Regions from separate parts of the Micromonospora sp. NPDC002717 genome, predicted to be linked through region 2. Evidence: riboswitches for the same ligand, from Rfam matches in the RefSeq annotation. Region 2 holds a riboswitch; the other holds the start of a gene.
The links. Region 2 has a riboswitch for ZMP and ZTP ahead of ABT006_RS17620 (glycine hydroxymethyltransferase). Riboswitches for the same ligand answer to the same signal wherever they lie in the genome.

Region 1 (14,457 bases), on a different contig from region 2:
ACAGCTCCCGGCAGGCCGCGACGGTCGCGGACAGCGGGTTCCACTGCGCGACCGCCGCCAGCGGGCCGGGCATGGTGTCGGGGGCGACGAACGCGTTGGAGGTGAACCCGACGGGCCAGACCAGGATCTGCAGCACCACGACCGACTCGGGTCGGCGCAGCACCAGCGCCAGGTGGATGCCGACCCAGATCAGGGCGAAGCGCAGCAGCAGGAGCAGCCCGACGGCGGCCAGGGCCGCGGCGGGGCCGGCGTGCCACTGCCAGCCGACGGCGAGGCCGCAGGCCAGCATGACGGCCAGGCCGGCGGCGGAGTGCAGCAGGTCGGCGGCGGCCCGGCCGGTGACCACCGCCGAGGGCGCCATCGGCAGGGACCGGAACCGGTCGGTGACGCCGCGGGCGGTGTCGGTGGCCACGGCCGCGTACGTCGACTCGATGCCGAAGGCCATCGTCATGGCGAACATGCCGGGCAGCAGGAACTCCCGGTAGTCGCCGCCGCCGGGCACGCTCATCGCGCCGCCGAAGAGGTAGCCGAACATCAGCACCAGCAGCACGGGGAACAGCAGCCCGACGATCGCCTGCGCGGGTTGCCGGACCCAGTGCGCCAGCGCGCGGCCGGTGAGGGTGACGCCGTCGGCGACGGCCCAGCGCAGGCGGTGCGGCAGCGGGTGGACGGTCACGGTCACGCGGTCACCTTCTTCTCGGCGGGGCGGGCGGCGGGGGAGTCCTCGCCGGTGAGCTTCAGGAACACTTCGTCGAGGGTGGGGCGGCGCACCGCGATGTCGACGGCGGTCAGGCCGGCGTCGTCGAGCGCCCGCAGCACGGCGGCCAGCGCGGCGACTCGCCCGGCGACGGGCACGCTGACCCGCAGGGCCGCCGGGTCGACGTGCGGCCGCGCCGCGACGGCGGCACCGACGGCCCGCGCCGCCCGGTCCAGTTCGTCGGCGCGGGACAGCACCACGTCGACCCGGTCGCCGCCGAGCGCGGCCTTCAGCTCGTCGGGGGTGCCGTCGGCGATCACCCGGCCGGCGTCGACGACCCGGACGCTGTCGGCGAGCTGGTCGGCCTCCTCCAGGTACTGGGTGGTCAGCAGCACGGTGGTGCCGTCGGCGACGAGGCCCCGCACGGCGTCCCACACCTGCGCCCGGGCGCGCGGGTCGAGGCCGGTGGTGGGTTCGTCGAGGAACAGCACCGGCGGGTCGAGGACCAGGCTCGCCGCGAGGTCGAGGCGGCGGCGCATCCCGCCGGAGTACGTGCCGGCGGGCCGGTCGGCGGCGTCGGTCAGGTCGAAGCGGGCGAGCAGCTCCGCGGCCCGGACGCGGGCCCGCGCGCCACCGACGTGGTGCAGCCGGCCGAAGAGCACCAGGTTCTGCCGGCCGCTGAGCACCTCGTCGACGGCGGCGTGCTGACCGACCAGCCCGATGCGGGCGCGCACCCGGTCCGGGTGTCGCCGCACGTCGGCGCCGGCCACCCGGGCGGTGCCGGCGTCGGGCCGCAGCAGGGTGGTCAGCACCCGCACCGCGGTGGTCTTGCCCGCGCCGTTGCGCCCGAGCAGGCCGCAGACCGTGCCGGCGGGCACCGTCAGGTCGAGGCCGGCGAGGGCCTCGGTGTCGCCGTAGCGCTTGCGTAGTCCCTCGGCCTCGATGGCCGGTCCGTCCCGGTGCATCCGTGCCCCCGTCCGCTCGTTCCGTACGCCGTACCGTACACGATACGGTACGGCGCACGGTAGAGTTCCGGGGCATGACGACCGAGTACAGCGGCACCGGCGACCCCGCGCGCAGCCTCGCCCTGCTCTGGCGCACCCGCGAACGCGCCAGCCGCAAGGGCCGGCCCGACCTGTCCGTGGACCGGATCGTCCGCGCCGCCATCGAGGTCGCCGACGCCGACGGGCTGGCCGCCCTGTCCATGCGCCGGGTCGCCGAGCGCCTCGGCGTCGGCACCATGAGCCTCTACACGTACGTCCCCGGCAAGGGCGAACTGATCGACGTCATGCTCGACACCGTCTACGGCGAGACCGCCCGCCCCGACGACGTGCCCGGCGGCTGGCGCGGCCGCCTCGCACACATCGCCCGCGAGACCTGGGCGCTCTACCTGCGTCACCCCTGGCTGCTGCAGGTCGCCACCACCCGCCCCCCGCTCGGCCCCAACGTCATCGCCCGCTACGAGTACGAGTTGCGCGCCGTCGACGGCATCGGCCTGACCGACCTGGAGATGGACGCCGTCGTCACCCTCGTCTCCGGGTACGTCCACGGGGCCGTGCGCAGCGCCGTGGAGGCCGCCCAGGCCGCCGCGCACACCGGCATGACCGAGGAACAGTGGTGGCAGGCCCACGCCCCCTACCTGGAGAAGGCCCTCGACCCGCGCCGCTACCCCCTCGCGGCGCGGGTCGGCAGCGCCGCCGGTCAGGAGTACCAGGCCGCGAGCGACCCCGCCCGCGCGTTCGAGTTCGGCCTGGCCCGCATCCTCGACGGCGTCGAGGTGCTCGTGGCCGCCCGCCCGGGTGCCGCCGCCGCGGGCGACGACGGATAACCTTGCCGGCATGACGATGCGGCCCATCAGGATCATCGGCGACCCCGTGCTGCGCACCCCGAGCGAGCCGGTGACCAGCTTCGACGCCGAACTACGCGCCCTGGTCACCGACCTGATGGACACCCTGCTCGGCGCCCCTGGCCGCGCCGGCGTCGCCGCGCCCCAGATCGGCGTCAACGCGCAGGTGTTCGTCTACGACGCCGACGGCCACCGCGGCCACCTGGTCAACCCGACGCTGGAGCTGTCGGAGGAGTTGCAGGACGACGACGAGGGCTGCCTGTCCGTCCCCGGGCTCTACTTCCCGACCCCCCGGGCGATGCACGCCACCGCCCACGGCTTCGACCAGCACGGCGAGCCGCTGACGATCTCCGGTAGCGGGTTCCTCGCCCGGGCCCTGCAGCACGAGACCGACCACCTGGCCGGCCGCCTGTACGTCGACACGCTGCGCGGGGACACCCGCCGCCGGGCGCTGCGCGAGATGCGCGCCGGCCGCTTCGACTCGCCCAGCCGCCGCGGCTGAACCGCGCAGGCGCGTCGACACACCGGGCGCGGGCGCCTGCGACCCGCGCGGCTCAGGCGCGTACGCGAACGGCCGCCGGACCCCGACGGGGCCCGGCGGCCGGGACGTCACCCGCGGGGCACGACCCCGCGCGCGGCGGCCGTCACTTCGGCGGGGGAGCCACCAGGCACACCGCCGGCGCCGAGGCGTTGCCCGCGTCGTCCACGCCGACGATCAGCGCGTCGCCGCGCAACGTCACCTTGAAGTCGATGTCGCCGGTGCCGTCCTTCACCCGCGACTGCGCACCCGGCGCCTGCACCAGCTTGATCTTCGTGCCGGCCGGGAACGGCCCGAACCGCACGCTCGGGTCCGCCGCGTCACCGATGAACACCTGCACGGCCGTGTCCACCACGTCCGTCGACGTCAGCTCGTAGAACCCGTCCGGGTTGTAGGAGCCGGGGATGTTGCCACCGCTCGGGTTGTTCGTCGGCACGCACGCCGTCGCCGGCGCGGTGGTGTCCACCACCCGCATCACGGCGGTGTCGCTGCCGGTGTTGCCGGCCGCGTCGGTGGCCGTGCACGTCACCGCCGTCGCGCCGAGCGGGAACGTCGAGCCGGGCGGCGGCACGCAGGCCGGGGTCAGCGGACCGTCGACGTTGTCGGTCGCCGACGCCGGATAGTCGATCACCGCGCCGGCCGGGCTGGTCGCCTCCACCGTCCGGTCGTCGACGACCACGGTCGGCGGGGTGACGTCGTTGACCCGCACGCGGATCTGCTGCGTGAACGCCGGCCCGCCGGAGAGGCCGTTGAGCAGGAAGTCCACCGTGCAGGTCAGCTCGGCGCCCTGCGCGGCGTCCGCCGCCACCGTGATCGTCTCGGCGAACGGCACGTCGGTGCCCGACTGCTGCGTCCGCGACGCCGCGTCGAAGCCCACCGACAGGCCCGCGTCGCACGACGTCACCGTCGGGGTGACCGTGACGTCCAGGTCCCGCAGGCCCGCCAGGATCGCGGCGGTCACCGTGTCGGGGGAGCTGCCCACCAACTGCCCGCCGGTGGCCGACACCACCGCCGTGGCCTGCCCGGTCGCGTCCAGGCCACCACCGCCACCGCTGACGTTCACCGCCAGCAGCCGCGCCTCGTCGGCCTGCAACGCCGCCGTCGCCTGCGCCAGGGTGCGCCCGTTGCTCGGGTCGTGGCTCGGCGCGTCACCCACCAGCACCACGATCCGGCTGCTGCCCGACCGGTAGGCGATCGCCCCGTCGGACACCTCGACCAGCGCGTTCACCCACGCCTCCGGGGTGTCCCCGCCGCCGCCGGCGGCCAGCCCGTTCACCGCGTTCTGCAGGGCCGTCGCGTCGTCGGTCATGTTCTGCCGCACCTGGAACAGCTCCGCGCCGTCCCCGGTGTCCCGGTAGGAGGCCACCGCGAACTGCGCCGACGGCTGCGCCGCGCGCACGTCGGTGATGACCTGCTGCAGGTTGGTCCGTACGTTGGCGATCGCCCCGCCCATGCTGCCGGTCGTGTCGACCAGCAGCACCACGTCGGGCTTCGGCGGAATCGGCGGGGTGGACACCACCTTGCTGACGCCGATCGACGTGCCGGGGTCGGCGTCGCGGTCCACGAGGGCCGGGTTCACCCCGGGCGCCGCCACCGCGGGTGTCGCCAGCGCGGTCACCACCGCCGTCACGCCGGCGAGCAGGCTCACCGTCCGTGTTCGCCGCCAGGGCACTGCTGCTGTTGCCATGCGTTGCTCCTTCAGCTCCGCCGCGCGACGCACGCGCGACCTCTGCCGGGAGACGCTAGGGCCGGGGCGGGCCCCCGCCGGTCCGACACCAGCAGCGTCCAGCGTCGGGTTCCCGACCCCCCTGGACGGCCGTACATGCAGGTGGAAAGGTTTTCACGTCGGCCCTCGGCCGGTTGTCCGGGCCACGTCGCCGGACGGTCGCACCGCCGCGCCGGCCGGGCGCGAGCGCCGGGCCGTGCGGCCCGTGGTGACCGGACGACCGGCCGTCACCGCCCGCGCGCGGTCAACGCGTACTCGCCGTAGTCGGCGACGCGGGTGAAGCCCAGGCGCTCGTAGAGCCGCACGGCCGGCCCGTTGTCCGCCTTCACGTTGAGCGTGACGTGCGTGACGGTGGTCAGCAGCCGCCCGCACAGCGCGGCCACCGCCGCCGCGGCCAGCCCGCGCCCCCGGGCCCGGGGATGGGTGGTCACGTTGCCCAACGCCGCCACCCGGTACGCCGGCGAGAACACGTGCACCCCGGCGACGGCCACCACCTCGCCGCCCTCGCGGATGCCCACGTACTGGCCGGTGTCCAGCATCCGCGGGTCGAACCAGTTGCCCGGGTAGGCGTCCGCGTACAGCCGGTGCAGCGCCGGCAGGTCCGCGGCGTCCAGCACCACCCCGGCGGGCGGGGTCGCGGCCAGCCGGGCCGGGTCGGTCAGCGCCATCTTGTGGTGCGGGCCGGCCGGCTCCATCCGGTACGCCCCGGCCAGCGCCGGCTCCAGGCCCGGGGACAGGTGCGCCCACAGCCGGGCCGGCAGCACCGGCGCCAGCTCCCGCAGCAGCGCCGCCAGCTCCGCGACCCGCGGCGGCGCCGCGAACGCCAGCAGGGTGGGCGGGTCGGCCCCGTGGTACAGCAAGGCCACCTCCTCGCCCCGGCGGAACCAGGAGGTGTGCGGCCAGAAGAAGTCGTCCAGGTCGCCCAGCTGGTAGGCGTGCAGCACCGGGTCGCGTTCCAGCAGCCCGGCGAGGACGGCCCGGTCGTGTTCGGCGCGTACCGGCATCCGCTGATGATCACACATCCGCTCGGGCGGCCCCCGGCCGGTGCGCCCCGTGGGCGCGGTGGCGCGGGTCAGCAGCCCGTGGAAGGCGCGGCGGGGAGGTTCTCGTCCGCCCAGCGGGCCAGCGCGTCGAGGGCCGGCACCAGCGCGGCGCCCCGCTCGGTCAGCTCGTAGCTCACCCCCAGCGGCGGGCCCTGCCGCACCGTCCGGCTGACCAGCCCGACCCGGACCAGCTCGCCCAGCCGGTCGGACAGGACGGACTCGCTGATCCCGGGCAGGGCGCGCCCCAGCTCGGCGAACCCGGCCGGGCCGTCGGCGAGGGTGCCCAGCAGCATGCCGTTCCACCGCTTGCCGAGGAACGCGAAGGCCCGGGTGATGCCCCCGTGGCACGCCCGACGCGCGCCGTCGACCTCCCGTTCGACCGTCATGGTCCCAGGATACGGCGGGGACCGACAGACCGGGGGACTACTAAAAAGCTAGCTGCTACTGTCGTCGTAGCCAATCAGTCCGTTGCCTGGAGATGCCCCGATGACCGACGTCTTTTCGCCCCTGATCACCCTGGACCCCGAGGCCCAGGCACAGCTGTTCACCGACGCCCGGACCGCCAACGCCTTCACCGACGAACCCGTCACCGACGAGCAGCTCCAGGCGATCTTCGAACTCGCCAAGTTCCCGCCCACCGCCGTCAACGCCCAGCCCCTGCGCATCCTCTTCGTCGGCCCGGGCGAGGCCCGCACGCGCCTGGTCGCCCACATGAGCGAGGGCAACCAGGCCAAGACCAGCACCGCGCCCATGGTCGCCGTGCTCGCCGCCGACACCGACTTCCACGAGTTCATCCCGCAGGTGTTCCCGATCCGACCGCAGCTGCGCGACGACCTCGCCGGCAACCTCGAGGCCCGCGAGCAGATGGCCCGCTTCAACGCCACCCTGCAGATCGGCTACTTCCTGCTCGCCGTCCGCGCCGCCGGCCTCGCCGCCGGCCCCATGGGCGGATTCGACGCCGCCGGCGTCGACCGGGAGTTCTTCACCGACTCCACCTGGAAGAGCCTGCTCGTGGTCAACATCGGCCGGCCCGCCGAGAACGCCTGGTTCCCGCGCCTGCCCCGCCTCGGCTACACCGACGTCGTCCGGCACGCCTGACACCACCCACCGGCGCCGAGGCCGGCCGTCGCGCCCCGGAGAAGCGGCCAGTCCGCGGAAACCGGCACCGGGGCCGGCCTCGCACCCCGGGAGAGCGCTGGCGAAGCGGCTGCGACGGTGGCGGGCGACGGTCAGGTCGACGCCACCCACTGGTCGTAGCCGAGCTTGCCCACCAGCGCCAGCACCACCACCAACAACACGATCCGCACGAAGCCGGAGCCGCGCCGCAGCGCCATCCGCGCCCCGAGCGCGGCTCCGGCGATGTTGCACACCGCCATCGCCGCACCCAGCAGCCACCACACGTGCCCGGTCGCCGCGAACACCACCAACGCCCCCAGGTTCGTGCCCGCGTTCACGATCTTCGCCATCGCCGAACCGTGCACGAAGTCCGCACCCACCAACGCGGTGAACGCCAACACCAGGAACGTCCCCGTGCCCGGCCCGATCAACCCGTCGTACAGGGCGATCCCCACACCCGCCACCGCGACCACCGTGACCACCCGCCACCGCGTCCGCCGCTCCGGCTGCGCCACCACCCCCAACCGGGGCCGCAGCACCACGAACACCGCCACCGACACCAGCACCGCCAACACCACCGGCCGGTACGCCGACGCCGGCACCGCCCCCGCCAGAGCCGCACCCAACCCGGCGCAACACACCGCCAACCCCGCCGACGGCCCCGCCACCGCCCAGTCGATCTTCGTACGCCGCGCGTACGTCACCGCCGCCGTCGTCGTACCCGCGATCGCCGCCAGCTTGTTCGTCCCCAACGCCGACGCCACCGGCATCCCCGGCGCCGCCACCAACAACGCCGGCAACAGCAACAGCCCCCCACCCCCCACCACGGCATCGACCCAACCGGCCATGGCGGCCGCAGCGAGCAGGGTGGTCAGCGACAGGGGGTCCACGGGCCGCCATTCTTCCCACCGCCGCCCGCCCCACGAGACCCCTTGTGGCCAGCCTCACCAGCAGTCACGGCACAAAGAGCCCGAGCCCCGGCCGGGACGGGCAAGGCTCAGGCCAGCAGGTTCTCGATGAGGTCGGCGGCGCGCGAGGTGCCACCCTCGGCCCGCGCGCCGACGCGGAGCAGCGCCGAACGGCGGGCGACCTGCGCGTCGGTGACCAGGTCGTGCAGGGCCGCCCGCAGGGTCTCGGCGGTGGCTTCGGGGGTGTCGATACGGCGGGCCACGCCCAGTTCCACGAGCCGGTCGGCGTTCATGAACTGGTCGACGGCCTGCGGCACGGCGATCATGGGAACGCCCGCCAGTAGTCCTTCCCCGCAGCCGCCCATGCCAGCGTGGGTGACGAACGCGTCCGCCTGCTCCAGGATCGCCCGCTGCGGAACCCAGGAGTGCACCTCGACGTTCGGCGGGATGTCGCCGAGTTCCCGCGGGTCGGTGTACCGGCCGATCTGGAGGACGACGTGCCAGCCGGGCAGGTTGCCGTAGGCCGCCAGGCACTGGCGGTAGAACTCCGGCTGACGGGTGTACGCCGAACCCAGGGAGATCAACAGCACGTGCTCCGCGTCCGCCGGACGGGTCCAGCCGTCCGCGCCCGCACGTGCGTCGAAGCAGGGCCCGACGAAGGTCACCCTGTCGGTGTCGACCCGGTCGCCGTGTGGCTGCATCGCCCGGGTGATCAGCGCAAGGACCCGCGGGGGGCGACCGGAGAAGGCGTCCACGTCGGTGGTGCACGCCCCGCAGTCGGCGAGCCACCGGGCGAACTTCGCCCGGTACGCGTCGGCGCCCGGCATCTGCCGCAGGTGCGCCACGACGTCCTGTTCGTAGCCGTCCCAGGCCACGAACGTCGGAGACAGCTGCAGGACGGGCCGGTCCTGCGATTCGGCGAGGGCGCGCGCGGCGTAGGCGCCGATGTCGTACAGGTACAGGTCCGCCGGGTCGGGATCGTAGGCGGCGCGCAACTGGGGGAGTGCCCGGATGGCGTCGTCCAGGAAGAGCCCCATCGCGGCGATGGGGTCGTCGGGCCAGTCGTTGTCGGCGACCGGCAGTTCGGACGTGCAGGGGACGAGTTCGGCGCCGGTGGCCGCGACCAGGTCGGCCACCGCCGGGTCGTTGGCGTAGGTCACGCGGTGGCCGCGGGCCACCAGCTCGCGGACGACCTCAAGGCTTGGCAGGACATGGCTGACGGCGGGGATGCCGACCATCGCGATGTGGGCGCGGCGACGGGACACGGAAGACACGGAAGCTCACTCATTTCAGCTCTACGGCGAAGGGGACACCGCAAGCCAGCGCACCGCCGCCCACCGAGAAGGCACGGTCGGAGGGGGCGCACATGGACATGCGGGAGGGAAGCCGGGGCGCTGCCCCGACCGTGTCAGCCGTAGATCTGATGGAAGTACATGCCCGCGACTCTAGCCACGCCCAGGCTTCCGGGCACCACATTTTGCCGCCGACAGCCCCCCAAACACCTTGATGTCGGGGTACTCCTTGGAGTACGGAAGTACCTACAGCTGATCTTGCAGAGGTCAAGCCGGTCACCAAGGGCAGAACTCCGCCCCGACCGGCCGGTACCGCCGCGATCGGGGCGGTAGTGCATCCGCTGGCCACCGTCATCGAGGAGGGCCGGGGCCCGTCCTCGATGAGCGGCGTGCTGGCCGGCGTCGCCTACCGCCTGCTGCTGGCCTGGCGACGGGGCCCCGGCCCGCGCCTAGCGCAGATGCCGGGCGAAGAACGCGGCCGCGTCCTCCCCTGCGAACTGCGGGACACCGGTGTGTCCGCCCATGTTGGCGTGCAGCGTTTTCTCCCTGGAGCCGAAGGCGTCGAACAGGTCCAGGGCCGCCTGCCGGTCGTTGCCTTCGTCATCCCACTGCAGCAGGACATGCAGCGGAATGGTGACCTGTCGGGCCTCCTCGAACATGGTGCGAGGCACGAAACTCCCGGCGAAGAAGCCGGCGGCCACGATGCGCGGCTCGGCCACCGCAAGCCGGATGCCGACCGAGATCACTCCCCCCGAGTACCCGACCGGGCCGCCGATCTCGGGCAGCGACAGGAGGGCATCCAGGGCGGCCTGCGATTCCGGGACCGCCTTGTCGACGAGCGGGAGGATGAGGGCGTCGATGATCTCGTCGCTGACCGGCTCGCCGGCCTCCAGAGCTCGGCGCAGGTCGGCGCGGGCCTGCTCGGCGGCAGCCCAACGGGGCCGGGCACCGCTGCCGGGGAGCTCGATGGTGGCCGCGGCGAAGCCATCCGCCGCGGCGCGCCGGGCCCGCGCCACCAGGCGGGGGTACATCCTCTGCAGTCCGAGCGGGGGGTGGCCGAGCAGGATCAGCGGGACCGGTGCGGACGCGGATGTGGGCGTCCACAGGATGCCGGGGATCTCGCCGAGGGTGAACTCACGTTCGAGGACGCCGTCATCGAGGCGCTGTTCGGAAGTGAATCGCATGGTCGTGCCTTTCGGGAGTGCTCGTGAACGGCGCTCCCGGACGACCTATCGCCCGACCGTGACCCCAGAGGGGAGCACCCATGTCGAAACGTTCACGGGTACCACCTCCTCGGTCTCTCGCACGGCCTCCGGAAACTAGCAGCGCCGCCGCTATCCACCAAACGTATTTCTGTGCAGGCTCCGTGGCCGGATGCCACGGACAGGCCGCATGCGGTTACGGTGCGATTGGAGACGTCCCACGCAGGACGATGCGCCCGCACAGGAACTCCTGCCCGCGCGTCAACCGCGCGCAGTGTCCGGGGCGGCGACCTCCAGATCGGCGATGCTGCCCGACATGATCGTCCGTACGTGCTCGGTGATGTGCTCCACGGGCCAGTCCCACCAGGCCACCGCCAGCAGCCGGGCAACGTCCTGGTCGTTGTAGCGGGTGCGGATGAGGCGGGCCGGGTTACCGCCGACGATGCCGTAGTCGGGCACGTCGCTGGTAACCACGGCGCCCGAGCCGACGATCGCGCCGTGCCCGATCCGTACGCCGGGCATGACCGTCGTGCCGTAACCGAACCAGACATCGTTGCCGACGACGGTGTCCCCTCGGCTCGGCAGCCCGGTGAGCAGGTCGAAGTGTTCCGCCCACGAGCCGCCCATGGTCGGGAAAGGGAAGGTCGAGGGGCCGTCCATCCGGTGGTTGGCACCGTTCATGACGAACCGCACTCCCGTGCCCAGCGCGCAGAACTTGCCGATGATCAGCTTCTCCGGCCCGTAGTGGTAGAGCACGTTGCGCGTCTCGAACGCGGTCGCATCGTCCGGGTCGTCGTAGTAGGTGTACTCCCCGACCTCGATCAGCGAGGACTTCACCAGCGGCCGGAGCAACACCACCCGCGGCTGCTCAGGCATCGGATGGAGGACCGTCGGGTCGGCAGGCACAGGCACAGAAGAAACTCCCATCGGTTGCGGGCCCGTGTCCGCTCCATGATCGCGGCACCACGCCGTCCCAGGACATCGATTCACCGCCGCGGCGTGACTCATCCGCCGAAAAACTCGACCGGGCACCCCGGCCCGCACCACCGTCACCGACCCCGCCGCCGACGCAACCACACACCCACCGCACCCAACGCCACGAACAGCACCACCGAGCACCACAGCACCTTCAACACCCGGCAACCCTCCCACGGCCACGTAGGGTGCAAACGTGCGCCTGGCCACCTTCAACCTGCTGCACGGCCGGTCCCTCACCGACGGCCTCGTCGACCCCGACCGGCTCACCGCCGCCGTCACCGCCCTCGACGCCGACGTCCTCGCCCTGCAGGAAGTCGACCGCGACCAGAGCCGCAGCGGCAAACTCGACCTCACCGCCATCGCCGCCCGCGCCCTCGGCGCCGACGAACACCGCTTCGCCGCCGCCGTCGTCGGCACCCCCGGCGAACAGTTCCGCCCCCTGCGCCACGACGACGACGGACACGGCGAACCCTGCTACGGCGTCGGCCTCGTCACCCGCCACCGCGTCCGCAGCTGGCAGGTCACCCGACTGCGCCCCGCCCCCGTACGCTCACCCGTCTACGTCCCCGGGCCCGGCGGCGGACTCACCCTCCTGCACGACGAACCCCGCGTCGTCCTCGCCGCCGTCCTCGACACCCCACACGGCCACCTCACCGTCGCCGCCACCCACCTGTCCTTCGTCCCCGGCTGGAACGCCCACCAACTCCGCCAGACCGTCCGCGCCCTACGCACCCTGCCCGCGCCCCGCATCCTCCTCGGCGACCTGAACCTCCCCGCCGGCCCCGCCCGACTCCTCACCGGCTGGCGCCCCCTGGGCCGCCGCCCCACCTACCCCGCCGGGCAACCCCGCGTGCAACTCGACCACATCCTCGCCGACCGCCACGGCATCAACCGGCTCCCGCCCGTCACCGCCGTACACACCCCCCTGTCCGCCATCTCCGACCACCGCCCCCTCCTGGTCGACCTCGGCTGACCACCTGTGGCAAGCTGAACCCGACGCGACTGGCGGCCAGGGGATGGCAACAACCATCGGGGAGCTCCACGAGCAGAGGTCGACCGCCTGGGCCTCCGCTGACAGAGGAGCACCATGCCCACCGCGCGACTCCTGCCCGGCGCCCCCGTCGCCGAACGCATCCTCACCGACGTCGCCGCCGGCGTCACCGCCCTGCGCGCCGCCGGCGTCACCCCCAGCCTCGCCACCATCCTCGTCGGCGACGACGACGCCAGCGCCGGCTACATCCGCATCAAACAGCGCCAGGCCGCCGAACTCGGCTTCGACTCACCCCACGTCCACCTGCCCGCCACCGCCACCCAGGCCGACCTGCACCGCGCCATCGCCGACTTCAACACCGCACCCGACGTCCACGGCCTGCTCATCCAGCACCCCATCCCCGGCCACCTCGACTACGACCGGGCCCTGCAGACCATGGACCCCGACCTCGACGTCGACGGCATGCACCCGCTCAACATGGGACGACTCGCCCTCGGCCTGCCCGGCCCGCTGCCCTGCACCCCCGCCGGCATCGAAGCCCTGCTCGCCTTCCACGACATCCCCGTCGCCGGCCGCGACGTCGTCATCCTCGGCCGCGGCGCCACCCTCGGCCGCCCCCTCGCCCTGCTGCTCACCCAGAAACGCCACACCGCCAACGCCGCCGTCACCGTCGTCCACACCGGCGTCCCCGACTGGGCCACCCACACCCGCCGCGCCGACATCCTCATCGCCGCCGCCGGCGTCCCCGGCATCATCCAGCCCGAACACGTCCGCCCCGGCGCCACCGTCATCGGCGGCGGCGTCCGCTACGAAGGACGCCGCCTACTGCCCGACGTCGACGAGACCTGCGCCGACGTCGCCGGCGCCATCACCCCCCGCGTCGGGGGAGTAGGCCCCACCACCGTCGCCATGCTCTTCCGTAACGCCCTGGACGCCGCCCGCCGCGCCACCGGTCACCTCTGACATCGTCCGGCCCGGCGGCGAACGCCCTCGACGCCGGGCCGCCGTGACCCCGGTCCACCCCGATCACCCGCGGGCCACACCCCGGCGCCGGCACCCCGGTTCCCGGGTCAGGACGCCGGGGGAGCGGGACGCTCGCCCGGCTCCACGCGGGCCCCGCACACCAGCTCGGTGACCCCGCCGAGACCGGCGAACGCGAGCACCGGACAGTCACGCCCCCTCCCGCGCCGACGGAAGGACGAACCCGGCAAGGACCGCCGCCCCCACGCAGGCGAGGCCGTTCACCCACACCGCGACCCCGACCCCCTGCAGCACACCCGACGCACCGGCGCCGCCCCCGGCGACCGCTGTCACCACCGACGACATCACCGGCACACCGAGAGTGATCCCGACCTGCTGACTCATCGTCGCCAGCCCGGTCGCCAAACCCTGCTCCTCGGCCGGCAGCCCCGAGGTGGCCGTGACCATGAACCCGACGATCGCCACCAGATTCGCCACCCCACCGACGAACGTCGCCGCCAGCAACACCACCAGCCACACCCGGTCGGCACCCAGGAACGCCAACGGCAACGTCGCCGCGGCCTGCACCGCGAACCCCACGACGATGGCCCGCTTGCCGCCCATCCGGGCGAGCAACCGAGGCGCCACCATTCCCCCCACCACCGTCCCGACCCCCAGCACCGCGAACGACAACCCCGCCGCGAGCGGCGAATAGCCCAGCACGTCCTGCAGGTACAGGGTGAGCAGGAACACCAGCGACGTCTCCGTCGCGAACGCGAGCATCCCCGCCACGTTCCCCCAACCCACACCACGGCGGGTCAGCACACGCACCGGAACGAGCGGCTCCGCCACCCGCCGCTCCACCATCCAGAACACCGCCAGCAACACCACCGCCGCCAGCAGCGACCCCCACGCCCGCGAATCACCCCACGAACGCCGCCCGGCCTCGGTGAGCCCGTACACCAGCGCCAGAAGACCACCGGTCACCGCCACCGCACCCGGCACGTCCAGCCGCGGACGCCGCTGCGGCCGGCTCTCCGCGAGCACCGCCGGCGCAACCGACAGCACCGCCGCCGCGACCACGACGTTGATGAAGAACGTCCACCGCCAGCTCCACAGATCCGTCAGCACACCGCCGAGAACGGCCCCGGCGGTGAACC
Region 2 (14,457 bases):
TCGCGGGGGACGAGAACGTCCTGCTGATCATCGCCGCCGCCAACCGCGACCCGGCCCGGTTCCCCGAGCCGGACCGCTTCGACCCGCGCCGGCCCGGCCCGCCGTCGCTCGCCTTCGGCGTCGGCCTGCACTTCTGCCTCGGCGCGGCGGTGTCCCGGCTGGAGGGTCGGCTCGCGCTGCCGAAGCTGCTGGCCCGCTTCCCCCGGCTCGCGGTCGCCGAGCCGCCCACGTACAGCGGCAGCCTGTTCCTGCGCGGCATCGACAAACTGCTGGTCCACCCCGGAGGGGAGGCCGCGTGAGCGTCCACCCGCAGGTCGCGGCGTACCGGGCCGCCCGCGAGTCGGCCGGCATCCCGCCGCTGTACACGCAGACCCTCGCCGAGGCCCGCGCCGCCGACCTCGCCGCGATCCGCGCCGGCGGCGGCGCGGTCGAGCCGGTGCACGACGTACGCGACACGCACGTGCCCGGCCCGGCCGGCGACCTGCCGGTGCGTATCCACCGGCCGGCGGGGGAGGGTCCCCTGCCCACCCTGGTCTACTTCTTCGGCGGCGGCTGGACGCTGGGCAGCGTCGACACCGCCGACGGCATCTGCCGGCGGCTGGCCAACGCGGTGCCCTGTCAGGTGGTCACCGTCGGCTACCGGCTGGCCCCGGAGCACCCGTTCCCGGCCGCCGTGCACGACTGCCACGCGGCGGCCCGGTGGATCGCCACGCATCCCGAGGAGTTCGGCGTCGACCCGCGGCGGCTGGCGGTCGGCGGGGACAGCGCCGGGGGCAACCTCGCGGCGGCCGTCACCCTGCTGGCCCGCGACGGCGGCGGGCCCGCGCTCGCCGCCCAACTGCTGGTGTACCCGAACACCGACCAGACCGGGGAGCCCGGCGGCGACGGCGAGGACCCGCTGCTGTTCAACCGCCACTCGGTCGCCTGGTACCGCGGCCACTACTTCGCCGACCCCGCCGACGCGCGGCACCCGCTGGCCTCGCCGCTGCTCGCCGAGGACCTGAGCGGCCTGCCACCGGCGCTGGTGGTCACCGCCGAGCACGACCCGCTGCGCGAGGAGGGGGAGCGGTACGCCCACCGGCTGCGCGACGCGGGCGTGCCCACCACCCTCGCCCGGTACGCCGGCATGATCCACGGCTTCTTCGCCATGCCCGGCGCGTTCGACGACGGCCGCCGCGCCCAGGACCGGGCTGCCGCCTTCCTGCGGGAGCGGTTCGGTCTCCCGACCGGCGCTGCCGGCCCGGGAACGGTGGCGGCGGCTGCGGCTTCCCGGCCGGCGGCGGGGACGGGGGCGAACGATGGCTGAGACGGTGCTGCCCCGGCAGGACGTGCCGGCCGGCGAGCCGCCCGCGCCCGCCGGCCTGGCCGACTTCGCCGAGCGGGCCCGGGCGGTGCTCCCGCCCGAGGTGTGGGACTTCGTCGACGGCGGCAGCGGCACGGAGACCACCCTCGCCGCCAACCGGCGCGCCCTCGACCGGGTGGCCGTGCTGCCCCGCGTGCTGCGCGGCGTGGCCGCCCCGCGTACCGACGCGCGGCTGCTCGGCGCCTCCTGCGCCCTGCCGGTGGCGGTGGCGCCGATGGCGTACCAGCGGCTGGTGCACCCCGACGGGGAGACGGCGCTCGCGGCGGCGGCCGGCGCGGCCGGCGTGCCGTACGCGGCCAGCACGCTGAGCAGCGTGCCGATCGAGGAGATCGCGGCGACCGGCGCGGCCGTCTGGTTCCAGCTCTACTGGCTGCGGGACCGGGCCCTCGTCGCGGAGCTGCTGGACCGGGCGCACGCGGCCGGGTGCAGGGCGCTGATGGTCACCGTGGACGTGCCGATCCTGGGCCGACGGCTGCGCGACGTCCGCAACTCCTTCGCCATTCCGCCGCACGTCGTCGCCGCCAACCTGCCGGCCGGGCGGGACGCGCTCGCGCACGCCGCCACCCCGGGCGTCTCGGCCGTCGCGGCGCACACCGGCGAGGTCTTCGCGCCCGCGCTGAGCTGGGCCGACCTGGACTGGCTGCGGGGCCGTACCGCCCTGCCGCTGGTGGTGAAGGGCATCCTGGACCCGCGCGACGCGGAGCTGGCGGCGGCCGCCGGGGCGGACGCGGTGGTGGTCTCCAACCACGGCGGCCGTCAGCTCGACGGCGCACCGGCCACCGCCACCGTGCTGCCCGAGGTGGTGACGGCGGTGGCCGACCGGTGCGAGGTGCTGCTGGACAGCGGTGTGCGCGGCGGCGTTGACGTGCTGCGCGCGCTCGCCCTCGGCGCGCGGGGGGTGCTGGTCGGCCGGCCGTTGCTGTGGGCGCTCGCCGCCGGGGGCCGGTCGGGGGCGGAGACGGCGCTGGAGTTGCTGGCCGGCGAGTTCCGCGACGCGCTGGCGTTGGCCGGCTGTGCCGACCCGGCGGCCGTCCGCGAGTTGCGCGTGCTGAGGGAGGGCTGAGCGGTGGCCGAACCGGTGGACCTGCACGTCGCCGACCTGCATCCGGCGGTCGACGACCCGGCGCTGAACTCGATGAACTTCCTCAACGAGGTGGCCCAGCACTATCCCGACGCGGTGTCGCTGGCGGCCGGCCGGCCGTACGAGGAGTTCTTCGACGTCGCCGCGCCGCACCGGCACCTGGAGACGTTCCGCCGGCACCTGGCCGACGACCTCGGGCAGAGCCCCGAGCAGGTGCACCGGACCCTGTTCCAGTACGGCCGCACCAAGGGCATCGTGCACCACCTCGTCGCCCGCAACCTCGCCGTCGACGAGAACATCACGGTCGACCCGGAGGCGGTCGTGGTGACCGTCGGCTGCCAGGAGGCGATGTTCCTGGTGCTGCGGGCGCTGCGGGCCGACCCCCGCGACGTGCTGCTCGCCGTCGCCCCGACGTACGTCGGGCTGACCGGTGCCGCGCGGCTGCTGGACCTGCCGGTGCGGCCGGTGGCCGGCGGCCCGGCCGGGGTGGACCTGGCCGACCTGCGGGAGAAGGTGCGCCGGGCCAGGGCGGCGGGGCTGCGCCCACGCGCCTGTTACGTGATGCCGGACTTCGCCAACCCGTCGGGCACGAGCATCGGGCTGGCCGACCGGCGGCGGCTGCTCGACCTCGCCGCCGAGGAGGACCTGCTGCTGCTGGAGGACAACCCGTACGGCCTCTTCCCGGCCGGGGACGCGGGGCGGCTGCCGACGCTCAAGGCGCTGGACACCGCGCGGCGGGTGGTCTACCTGGGTTCGTTCGCCAAGACGGTGCTGCCCGGCGCGCGGGTGGGCTACGTGGTCGCCGACCAGCGCGTCGCCGGCTCCGACGGCTCGGTGGGCCTGTTCGCCGACCAGCTTGCCAAGATCAAGAGCATGGTCACGGTGAACACCTCGGCGATCGCCCAGGCGGTGGTCGGCGGCGCGCTGCTGGAGCACGGGTGCAGCCTGGTGGCCGCCACCGCCCGGGAGCGGGCCGCGTACGGCCGGAACCTGGGCCACCTCGTCGACGGCCTGGCCCGGCGCTTCCCGCCGGGCGCGTCGCCGGTGCGCTGGAACGTGCCGGCCGGCGGGTTCTTCGTGGTGGTCACGGTGCCGTTCGCGGTCGACGACGCGTTGCTGCACCGCTCCGCCCGCGAGTACGGGCTGCTCTGGACGCCGATGGCGCACTTCTACGACGACGGCGCCCCGGTCGACGCGCTGCGCCTGTCGGTCAGCGCGGTCACCCCGGAGCAGATCGACCTGGGCCTGGACCGGCTGGCGGCGCTGGTCGCCGACGAGACGACCGAGCGGTCGCGGGCGCTCGCCGTCACCCCGCAACCGGCCCGGTGATCTCGCCGGAGCCGCGCGGGGTCAACCGGCTCGCGACCAGGTGACCGATGGGCGGCGATGCCCGTCGGTGGGTGACGGTGTCCACAGTCGGCGGTAAGGCCCTGCCGTCTCGGCGTTGACACACCGCGTTCACCGCATGGCAAAGCGCGACTGCCGGTGTTCCGCCGTCCTTCGTGGACACCCATAATGGACGTCATGATCGCTTGGGAGTACGCGTTGCTGGTCCGCCGCTATCAGGGGCAGGGCCGCAATTTCCATGTCAGCTTCATCTGGTACGGCCCGGACGGGTCGCGCCGGGACATCACCGCGTACGGCGACACCGCGATCGCGCACCTCAACCGGGCCGGCCGGGAGGGCTGGGAGCTGGTCTCCGCCGCCGAGGACGTGAACAACATCCAGGGCAGCACCGAGGTGCACCGCTACCACCTGAAGCGGCCCATCGCCTGATCCGGGGAGGGACGGACGGTCCGTCCCAGCGGTCCTGGTCCAGGACCGGTTCTCGCTCATCTGTCGGCTCCTCATCCGCGGGGTGACGCGGGTGTGGAGGGGGCGCCGAGACCACGCGTATCGACGCATCGGGATCAACGACTGCGGTAGCGTTGCCTCCCGCCGCCGCTGACCGGCCGCCCCGCCCGGGCGCCGGAGCGGCGCGGCGGGAGGGGGAGCGGTGACGCAGCCGGCAGCCGGTGTACCCCGGCACGTCGTCGTCGGGGTCGACTTCGGCACCCTCTCCGGCCGGGCGGTCGTGGTGGACGTCGCCGACGGCGCCGTGCGCGGCGAGGCCGTGCACGCGTACCGGCACGGGGTGATCACGGAGCGGCTGCCCGACGGGACGCCGCTGCCGCCGGACTGGGCGTTGCAGCACCCCGACGACCACCGCGAGGTGCTCCGGGTCGCGGTGCCCGCCGCGCTGCGGGCCGCCGGCGTACGCGCCGAGGACGTGCGCGGCATCGGCGTCGACGCCACCTCCTGCACGATGCTGCCCACCCGCGCCGACGGCACCCCGCTCTGCGAGCTGCCCGAGCTGGCGGGCCGGCCGCACGCGTACCCGAAGCTGTGGCGGCACCACGCGGCCCAGCGGCAGGCCGCCCGGATCAACGACGTCGCCGCCGCGCGCGGCGAGACCTGGCTGCCCCGCTACGGCGGCCGGGTCTCCGCCGAGTGGCAGCTCGCCAAGGCGCTGGAGGTGCTGGAGGAGGATCCGGCGGTCTTCGACCGCGCGGAGCGTTTCATCGAGGCCGCGGACTGGCTGGTCTGGCAGCTCTGCGGCCGGGAGACCCGCAACGTCTCCGCCGCCGGCTTCAAGGGGCTGCGGCAGGACGGGCGGTACCCGTCGGCGGAGTTCCTGCGCGCCGTGCACCCCCGCCTCGACGGGCTGCTGCCCCGGATCGACGGCCCGCTGGCGCCGCTGGGCGCCCGGGCGGGCGGGCTGACCGCCGAGGCGGCCCGGTGGACCGGGCTGCCGGTGGGCACGGCCGTCGCGGTCGGATCCATCGACGCGCACGTCACCGCCGCGGCGGCCCGCGCGGTCGAGCCGGGCCGGATGCTCGCCGTCCTCGGCACCTCCACCTGCCTGATCATGAACGCGGCGGCGTACCACGAGGTGCCCGGGGTCTGCGGCGTGGTCGACGGCGGCGTCACCACCGGTTCCTGGGGCTACGAGGCGGGGCAGAGCGGCGTCGGGGACATCTTCGCCTGGTACGTCCGCACCGGCCTGCCGGCCGACTACGCGGACGAGGCGCGCCGCCGCGGGCTGAGCCCGTACGAGCTGCTGGACGCCCTCGCCGCCGAGCAGCCGGTGGGCGGGCACGGGCTGCTGGCGCTGGACTGGCACAGCGGCAACCGGTCGGTGCTCATGGACCACGAGCTGAGCGGGGTGCTGGTGGGGCTGACCCTGGCCACCCGGCCGGAGGAGATCTGGCGGGCGCTGCTGGAGGCCACCGCGTTCGGCGCCCGGACGGTGGTCGACGCGTTCACCGCCGCCGGGGTGGCCGTCGACGAGCTGACCGTGGCCGGCGGGCTGACCCGCAACCGGCTGCTGCTGCGGATCTACGCCGACGTCATCGGCCGGCCGCTGCACGTGGTCGACTCCGCGCACCCGGCGGCGCTGGGCGCGGCGATCCACGCGGCGGTCGCCGCCGGGGCGTACCCGGACGTGCCGGCCGCCTCGGCGGCGATGGGCGCCGCCCGCCGCGAGACCTGGCACCCCGACCCGGCCCGGGCAGCCGCCTACGGCGAGCTGTACGCGGACTACCGCGCGCTGCACGACCACTTCGGCCGGGGCGGCACCGATGTCCTGCACCGCCTCCGCGCCCGCCGCCACCGCACCCACCGCCCCTGACGAGCCCACCCCGCGCCGCTGGACGGGGGCGGGACGGGGACGCCCCCGCGCGGCCGGGCCGGGCGGGGGCGTCGGGGCGGATGCCCGGGTCAGCCGAGGTCGACGGCCGGGTAGAGCGGGAAGCCCGTGAGCAGGTCGCTGGCCTGCTTGCCGACCCGGTCGGCGACGGCCGGGTCGAGGACGTACTTGGCCTTCGACGGGGTGCCGTCCGGGTTCGCGCCCGGCCGGGTCTGGCTGAGCACGGTGTGGATCAGCTCGGCCGTCTCGTCCATCTGCGCCGGGCCCAGCCCCCGGGTGGTCAGCGCCGGGGTGCCGACGCGGATGCCGGAGGTGTACCAGGCGCCGTTCGGGTCCTGCGGGACGGAGTTGCGGTTGGTGACGATGCCCGAGTCGAGCAGGGCCTGCTCGGCCTGCCGGCCGGTCAGCCCGTAGCCGGTGACGTCGATGAGCACCAGGTGGTTGTCGGTGCCGCCGGTGACCAGCTTGCCGCCCCGGCGCAGCAGCCCCTCGGCGAGGGCCTGGGCGTTGGCGACGATCCGCTGGGCGTAGTCGGCGAAGTCGGGGCGGCGGGCCTCGGCCAGGGCGACGGCCTTGGCGGCCATCACGTGCGGCAGCGGGCCGCCGAGCACCATCGGGCAGCCCCGGTCGACCTGGTCGGCCAGCTCGGGCTGGCAGAGCACCATGCCGCCGCGCGGGCCGCGCAGCGACTTGTGCGTGGTGGTGGTGACGATGTGCGCGTGCGGCACCGGGTCGAAGTCGCCGGTGAAGACCTTGCCGGCGACCAGGCCGGCGAAGTGCGCCATGTCGACCATGAAGGTGGCGCCGACCGAGTCGGCGATCTCCCGCATGATCCGGAAGTTGACCTTCCGGGGGTACGCCGAGTAGCCGGCGACCAGGATCAGCGGCTTGAACTCGCGGGCCGCCTCGGCGACCTTGTCGTAGTCGACCAGCCCGGTGGCCGGGTCGGTGCCGTAGCTGCGCTGGTCGAACATCTTGCCGGAGATGTTCGGGCGGAAACCGTGGGTGAGGTGGCCGCCGGCGTCCAGGGACATGCCGAGCATCCGCTGGTTGCCCAGCTCCCGGCGCAGCGCGAACCAGTCCGCCTCGGTGAGGTCGTTGACGTGGCGTGCCTGGGCCTTCTTCAGCGCCGGGGACTCCACCCGGTCGGCCAGGATCGCCCAGAACGCGACCAGGTTGGCGTCGATGCCGGAGTGCGGCTGCACGTACGCGTGGGCCGCGCCGAACAGCTCCCGGGCGTGCTCGGCGGCGAGCGCCTCGACGGTGTCCACGTTCTGGCAGCCGGCGTAGAAGCGGCGGCCGACGGTGCCCTCGGCGTACTTGTCGCTGAACCAGTTGCCCATGGCCAGCAGGGTGGCCGGGGAGGCGTAGTTCTCGCTGGCGATGAGCTTGAGCGACTCGCGCTGGTCGGCGAGCTCGGCGCCGATGGCGTCGGCCACCCGAGGCTCGACGGCGCGGATCACCTCGAGGGCGCTGCGGAAGGCGGTGGATTCGGCGTTCGGCGACGACATGCGACCTCCAGTGACGTGCGGAAGGCCCAGGCGCTCGGCATGCGTCCTCATGACGGGACCGCTTCCCGATGGTTCTCCATCCCCACGCGCCAGTCACGGCCCACCGCCGATCCTACCGGGTCGGCCGGGCGCGCCCCGGCCCACCTGGGGACCGCCGCACCCGCGGTGTGGTGCATCGACGGGCCCGCGCCCCGCGCGGTTCGCGGTCGTCCCCGGCCGCGCATAGGATCGCGGTCATGGCAGGGGAGGACGGCGGGGGTGGCAGCCTGCTCGCCATCAGCGACCTGCACGTGGGGCACCCGGGCAACCGGGCGGTGGTGGAGGGGCTGCGCCCGGGGTCGCCGGACGACTGGCTGATCGTCGCCGGGGACGTCGGCGACACCGTGGCCGACGTCGAGTGGGCCCTCGGGCTGCTCGGCGACCGCTTCGCGCGGGTGGTCTGGGCGCCGGGCAACCACGAGCTGTGGACCCCGCCGGCCGACCCGGTGGCGCTGCGCGGGGTGGCGCGCTACCAGCACCTCGTCGACCTGTGCCGGCGCCTCGGCGTGCTGACCCCCGAGGATCCGTACCCGGTGTGGCGGGGGTCGGGCGGGCCGGTGCTGGTGGCGCCGCTGTTCCTGCTCTACGACCACAGCTGGCGCCCGGAGGGGTTCGACAGCCCGGAGGCGGCGCTGGCCGAGGCGTACCGGACGGGGATCGTCTGCACCGACGAGTTCCTGCTGCACCCCGACCCGTACCCGAGCCGGTCGGCGTGGTCCGCCGCCCGGGTCGCCGAGACCGCCCGCCGGCTCGCCGCGCGGGAGCCGGGGCTGCCGACCGTGCTGGTCAACCACTGGCCGCTGCTGCGCGAGCCGACCCGGATCCTGCGCTATCCGATCTTCGCCCAGTGGTGCGGCACCGAGGCCACCGCCGACTGGCACCTGCGCTTCGACGCCGCCGCGGTGGTCTACGGCCACCTGCACATCCCCCGCACCACCTGGCACGACGGGGTGCGGTTCGAGGAGGTGTCGGTGGGCTACCCGAGGGAGTGGCGGTCCCGGGCCGTACCGCCGGCGCTGCGGCGGATCCTGCCCGCGCCCCCGGCGTGACGGCGGGCCCCGGCGCACCGGGGCCCGCCGGAGTCGGTCGGCTCAGGCCGTCACGGCGTCCAGCGACTTCTTGATCGCCTTCGGGTCGGTCGGCCTGCGCGGCGCGTCCGCGCGCAGCTCGATCATCCGCTCGCCGATCTCCTGGAGCTGCTTACGGCCGAGCGCCTCGCGCACCTTCGGGAACCACTCCTGCTCCTCTTCCTCGACGTGGTGCAGGACGCTCTCGATCAGCACCGTGGTCTTGGCGTTGAAGCGCTCGTCGTCGGCGTCCATGGCGAACAGTTCGGCGCAGAGCACGTCGGCGACGTGGTGCTCCTCGTACGACTCGAGGATGTCGTCCTCCAGGTCGGGCAGGAGCTTGCGGACCTCCGGGTACATCACCTCGTTCTCCAGGTAGGTGTGCACCGTGAGGGCCTCCAGGATCTGGCTCACCAGCTTCTGCCGCCGCGCGGCCGGTCCATCCTCGGCATCCTGGAACGCCTTGAACAGGCGGCGCATCTCCTTGTGGTCCTCTTTCAATAGGACGATGGCATCGGTGGACACCGTTGACCTCCTCGGCTCGTCGGACGCCTCCTCCCGTACCCCGGCCGTGAGCAGCGAAAACGGGTGGGGCCCGGCGGATCACCGCCGGGCCCCACCACGGGTCGTGCCGTGCTGCTACTTCACCACGTTGTACGCGTTGACCATGCCGGCGCCGTAGAAGCCGTTGCGCTGCCCGCCGGAGCAGGTGGCGTCGTAGGCGTTCGGGCCGGCCGCCATCAGCGGCACCGGGTTGTAGACACCGGCGGGGCAGGAGATCGCCTCGGCGGTGTTGCCCAGGAAGGCCGACAGCTGGCCGGGGGTCATGCCCGGGTGCGCCGACAGGGCCAGGGCGGCCACGCCGGTCGCGTGCGGCGAGGACATCGAGGTGCCCTGCTTGTAACCCCAGCCGTTGGTCTTCGTGGTGGTGTTGTAGGTGGTGGACAGGATGCCGTCGGCGGGGGTCGAGCGGACACCCTGGGTACGGAAGCGGGTGTCGCCACCCGGCGCCGTCACGTCGACCGTGCCCTGGCCGTACGAGGAGTAGTAGCTCTTCTCCCCGGTCGGGCCGACCGCCGACACCGTCACCACGCCCGGCGCCTCGGCCGGCAGGTCGAGGCAGGCGTTGGTGAGGTCCTCGCGGACCTCCGGCGTCCCGTTGTTCGGGCTGCCCTCGTCGGTGATCTTGTGGGCGAGGTCGAAGTTCGAGTTACCCGCGGACGCCACGTGCAGCACGCCCTTGCTCTGCGAGTAACGGATCGCCCGCTGGACGGCCTTCCACACCGGACGCTGGCGCGCGTCGTTGCGGCAGTTGAGCTCCCACGGGTCGATGTAGTAGCTGTTGTTGGTCAGCTGCATGCCCTGCTCGGCGGCCCACATGAATCCGCAGACCGCAGCCTCCGGGAGGATGTAGCCGTCGTTGTTGACCACCTTGACGGCGGCCACCTTGACGCCCGGGGCGACGCCGGTCACCCCCTTGCCGTTGACGGCGGCGGCGATGGTGCCGGCCACGTGGGTGCCGTGGTCGGAGTTGGTCGGGTTCCAGGCGGATTCGGTGGTGTCGGAGACCCCACCGATGCAGGACGTGCTCTTGTCCTTCGCGATCTGGTCCTTCAGGTCATCGTGGCTGGAGGAGATGCCGCTGTCCAGCACGCCCACCACCACGCTGGCGCTGCCGGCGTTGACGGCGTGGGCCTGCGGGACGTCGATCATCGGCATGTCCCACTGCTGACCGAACATGGGTTCCTTGGTCGGGTCGGCGGTGGTGTTCGCCACCTCGGCGGCGGAGACCTCGATGGTCTCGCCCTCGTCGAGGGCGGTGCCCAGGCCGGCGGTGGACGCCACCGAGTCGACGCCCGCGCCCGCCACGTCCGTGACGAAGTCGGGGTTGGTCGACCGGACGACGAGCACGCCGATCTGGTCGTAGCTGGCCACCACGGTGCCCTTGGCGGCGGCCACGCGGGCAGCCGCCTTGTCGGTCTTCGCGCCCTGCGGGGCGAGCACCAGGAACGTGGTGTCCGGGCCGGCGGCCGACGCCGCCGGGGCCACCCCGCCGGCGACGGCGAGGCCGACACCGAGCGTCACGGCGGACGCGGCAGCCAGTGTCTTGCGACGGAGGTTCTTCACACAGACTCCCAGGGGATGTTTCCAGCCGGGCACGCCCCCTGGCAGGGAGCGGCCGGCGGGAGGCGGGCGGGGGTGCCCTCCTCCGACCCACAGCGTAGGAGCCGGATGTGGCGTTACACACAGCCGTTCGGTCAGACAAGGAAGTGTCAGACGGTGGCGAGGGTGTGGGGAATCTCGTCGAGCAGCTCCCGGGCGAGGAACCCGATCCGGCCGAACCGCGGCACCAGCCGCTGGCCGCTCACCGCGTGGGCGAACGCCGCCCAGCACGCGGCCTGCGCCGGCTCGGCGCCCCGGGACAGCAGCCCGGCCAGCAGTCCGGCGCGGACGTCCCCGCTGCCGGACGTGCCGAGCCCCGCGTCGCCGCTCTCCTCCCGCCAGCTCCGCCCGTCGGGTGTGGAGACATGGCCGTAGAGCGAGACCACGGCGTCGTACCGGCCGGCCAGCTCGATGGCCTCGGCGTCCAGGTCGTCGCCGGGGTCCCGGCCCAGCAGGTGCCGCGCCTCGGTGAGGTTGGGGGTGAGCACCACCGGCCGTCCGGACCCGACCAGCGGGTCCGGGGCGTGGCTGAGCGCACCCAGGGCGTACGCGTCGAGCACCAGCGCCGTCTCCCGGGCGGCCGCGTCGAGCACCAGGCGCAGCAGCGCCGCCGTCTCGTCGATGTCCTTCAGGCCGGGGCCGAGGGCGACCACGTCCGCCTCGGCCACCAGGTCGCCCAGCAGCTCGCCGGGCCCGCCCGCCACCGCGCCGTCGGCGGTCTCGGGCAGGCCCACCACCAGCGCCTCGGGCACCTGGATGCTCAGCGCGGCGGCGGTGGACTCGGCGGCGGCGAGTTGGAGCACCCCGGCCCCGGCCCGCAGCGCGGCCACGCCGGCGAGCAGCACCGCCCCGGGGGTGAACCGGGAGCCGCCGACCACCAGCACCGTGCCCCGGGCCTCCTTGCCCCCGGTCGGCATCGGCAGCGCCCAGTCCCGTAGCAGCCTGGGGGTGATCACCAGGGTCTCAGACCGGTTCGGCATGGACCTCGTCCTCCCTGGTCGGCCGGGCGCCCTGGGCCCGCAGGTGGCCGACGTCGTTGAACACGTCCGGGCTCAGCCGGCCGTGAGCCCCGGCGGACCAGCCGGTGATCGAGCAGTTGGCGATGACGTGCTCCCGGGTCAGCGCCATCAGCTCCGCCTCGGTGAGCCCCTCCACCAGGTACCGGGTCAGGAAGACCAGGGCGTCGTGGCCGAACAGCAGCGCCCGCCGGCCCTCGTGGTCGCGGCGCAGGTCGCCGAGGAGGGCGCGCAGGCGCAGCGCCACGTCCGTCCAGGACTCGCCGCCCGGCGGCCGGTAGTAGAACTTGCCGAGCCGGTCCCGGCGCGCCGCCTCCTCCGGGTGGCGCCGGCGCGCCCCGTACCCGGTCAGCCCGTCCAGGATGCCGAGTTCCCGGTCGCGCAGCCGCTCGTCGCGGGTGAGCGGGATCCCGGTGCCGGCCAGGGCCAACTCGGCGGTCTGCACGGCCCGCAGGTACGGCGACACCACCGCGACGTCGGGCCGGCGGGCCTCGGGCAGCCCGGCCAACCAGCGCGCGGTGGCTCGGGCCTGCTCCTCCCCGGTCGGGCTCAGCGGCACGTCCGCGTCCCGGTGGGTCAGGTCGATCAGCTCGGCGCCGGACGCCTCGGCCGCGGTGGCTGCCACGTTCGCCGTGCTCTCGCCGTGCCGGACGATCCAGAGCGCTGCCAGTTCCGCCATGCGGCACCCCCTACCCGAGGCCCGCCCCGGATAACCGCCCCCCGCCGCCCGCCGTGGCGGCGGGCGGCGGGACGTTCAGGCCGCTGGGCAGCGGGAGAAGAGGGTGGTGAAGCCCGACTCGACGCGCTCGATGCCGAGCACCAGGCCCGCGCCCTCCCCGGCGAGCGTCAGCTCCAGCTCCTCGTCCACCTTGATCGACTCGAAGGTCGCCCAGTCGAGCACGACGTGGTCGCGCCGGGCCTGGAACATGTCGCCGCGGTCCACGAAGACGCGCCACCGGCCGGCGCCGTGCCGCGGCACCGCGCCCGCGTGCTCGGTCTCCCGCCGGTAGCCCGGCACGAAGTCCTCGTCGTGCAAGACCTCGTCGATCAGCGAGGCGGAGACGTCGGTGACGGTGAACCCGCCGGCCGCATCGAGGGTGAGCACGTCCCGTTCCGGGCCGCACCAGACACCGGTGACGTCGGCGGCGGCGGCGGTGGGCGGTGGCTCGCCCCCGCAGCCGGCGGCGACGAGCACCAGCGCCAGCACCAGCGACGCGTACCCCGTCCGTCCGCGCACGAACGCCCCCCTCCGCCCGGCATCGTAGCCCCGCCGCCGGGCGTGAACGGGACCAGGCCGGGTAAGCGCTGCTGCCACCGAACAGCGAGAGCGAGATGGGGAGGTACGTCCGTGGCGACCATGACCAAGGAAATGATCAGCCCGGTCAAGGACCAGAACTACGACCTGATCCACGTCCTGCAGATGTCGTTGCAGCACATCTGGAAACTGGACACCTACATCGCCGACGCGGATTCGCGGGGCGACACGGAACTGGCCACCTGGTTCCGGAAGATGCAGGAGAACAACCGCAAGGCGGGTGAGCAGGGCAAGAAGATGCTCATGTCACGCCTCCAGGAGGAGATGAGCTGAGTTCGGCCCGAGGTGGCCGGGCGGCCGGAGACGGGCCGCCCGGCCACCTCGCGTACGCCCGGCGCACGGGGCAGCGCGGACGGCCGCCGACCGGCAGAATGTCCATCCGGGTCGCACGGGATGGAGCCGCGATGACGGTTGTCAGGGGTCTGCGGGAAGCACTGGTGCTGTTCGTGATCGCGCTCGTCGTGGTCGCGGCCGCCGCCGGGGTCTGGGTCGCCCTGGGCGGCGGCGACTTCGTCTACCGCTTCGGCATCGCCCTCGTGGTGGTCGGTGGGCTGCTCGGGATCACCGGCGACCTCACCCTGAGCCGGATCGGCATGATGGGGGCGCGCGCCACCTTCGGCGTGGCGCCCGAGCGCGAGGCCGCCGGCGAGGGGCGGGTGCTCACCGGGATCGGGATCTTCCTGTTCGTCGGTCTGCCGCTCATGGCCGTGGGCATCATGCTGATCGCCTGAGACCGGGCCCGACGGCCGCCGGCCGTGTCGGAGGCGCTTCGCCGGGGGCCGCGACGGGCCGTGCCGACCGGCCCGCCGGGTTACGGTGTGGGGCGTGGCGACGCCGGCCGAGGAGATCAAGGTGGGGGAGCGGCTGGTCCGCGTCTCCAGCCCCGACAAGCCGTACTTCCCCGAGCTGGGGCTGACCAAGCTGGACGTGGTGCGGTATTTCCTGGCCGTCGGCGACGGCGTTCTGCGCGCCCTGCGGGACCGGCCGACCATGTTGGAGCGGTGGCCGCGCGGCGTCTTCCCGGGGGCGAAGATCGCCACCCGGCAGGACAACCGGGGCGACGCCTTCTACCAGAAGCGGCTCCCGGCGGGGGCGCCCGAGTGGGTGCGCACCGCCCACATCACCTTCCCGAGCGGGCGTACGGCCGACGAGGTCGCGCCGAGCGAGCTGGCCGTGGTGATCTGGGCGGCGAACCTCGGCACGCTGCGGTTCCA

Region 1: another riboswitch for ZMP and ZTP. It lies ahead of ABT006_RS12335 (bifunctional 5,10-methylenetetrahydrofolate dehydrogenase/5,10-methenyltetrahydrofolate cyclohydrolase); the one in region 2 lies ahead of ABT006_RS17620 (glycine hydroxymethyltransferase).

The regions. Positions count from the first base shown of each region.
Region 1 covers NZ_JBEOVW010000006.1:288,089-302,545, reverse strand. The annotation lists gene ABT006_RS12400 (ABC transporter permease) at 1-676, opposite strand, end outside; gene ABT006_RS12395 (ATP-binding cassette domain-containing protein) at 679-1,662, opposite strand; gene ABT006_RS12390 (TetR/AcrR family transcriptional regulator) at 1,737-2,525, shown strand; gene def (peptide deformylase) at 2,536-3,045, shown strand; gene ABT006_RS12380 (VWA domain-containing protein) at 3,188-4,768, opposite strand; gene ABT006_RS12375 (GNAT family N-acetyltransferase) at 5,035-5,811, opposite strand; gene ABT006_RS12370 (winged helix-turn-helix transcriptional regulator) at 5,880-6,236, opposite strand; gene ABT006_RS12365 (malonic semialdehyde reductase) at 6,337-6,948, shown strand; gene ABT006_RS12360 (sulfite exporter TauE/SafE family protein) at 7,080-7,856, opposite strand; gene ABT006_RS12355 (macrolide family glycosyltransferase) at 7,964-9,112, opposite strand; gene ABT006_RS12350 (alpha/beta hydrolase) at 9,616-10,350, opposite strand; gene ABT006_RS12345 (CatB-related O-acetyltransferase) at 10,630-11,295, opposite strand; gene ABT006_RS12340 (endonuclease/exonuclease/phosphatase family protein) at 11,540-12,319, shown strand; ZMP/ZTP riboswitch at 12,335-12,419, shown strand; gene ABT006_RS12335 (bifunctional 5,10-methylenetetrahydrofolate dehydrogenase/5,10-methenyltetrahydrofolate cyclohydrolase) at 12,434-13,300, shown strand; gene ABT006_RS12330 (MFS transporter) at 13,508-14,457, opposite strand, start outside.
Region 2 covers NZ_JBEOVW010000010.1:194,936-209,392, forward strand. The annotation lists gene ABT006_RS17590 (cytochrome P450) at 1-299, shown strand, start outside; gene lipP1 (LipP1 family hormone-sensitive lipase) at 296-1,306, shown strand; gene ABT006_RS17600 (alpha-hydroxy acid oxidase) at 1,299-2,426, shown strand; gene ABT006_RS17605 (aminotransferase-like domain-containing protein) at 2,430-3,773, shown strand; gene ABT006_RS17610 (hypothetical protein) at 3,960-4,220, shown strand; gene araB (ribulokinase) at 4,441-6,114, shown strand; gene ABT006_RS17620 (glycine hydroxymethyltransferase) at 6,204-7,643, opposite strand; ZMP/ZTP riboswitch at 7,661-7,750, opposite strand; gene ABT006_RS17625 (metallophosphoesterase family protein) at 7,880-8,731, shown strand; gene ABT006_RS17630 (hemerythrin domain-containing protein) at 8,774-9,274, opposite strand; gene ABT006_RS17635 (S8 family peptidase) at 9,389-10,876, opposite strand; gene ABT006_RS17640 (NAD(P)H-hydrate dehydratase) at 11,023-11,892, opposite strand; gene ABT006_RS17645 (histidine phosphatase family protein) at 11,876-12,607, opposite strand; gene ABT006_RS17650 (hypothetical protein) at 12,683-13,165, opposite strand; gene ABT006_RS17655 (hypothetical protein) at 13,286-13,516, shown strand; gene ABT006_RS17660 (hypothetical protein) at 13,648-13,974, shown strand; gene ABT006_RS17665 (DNA polymerase domain-containing protein) at 14,069-14,457, shown strand, end outside.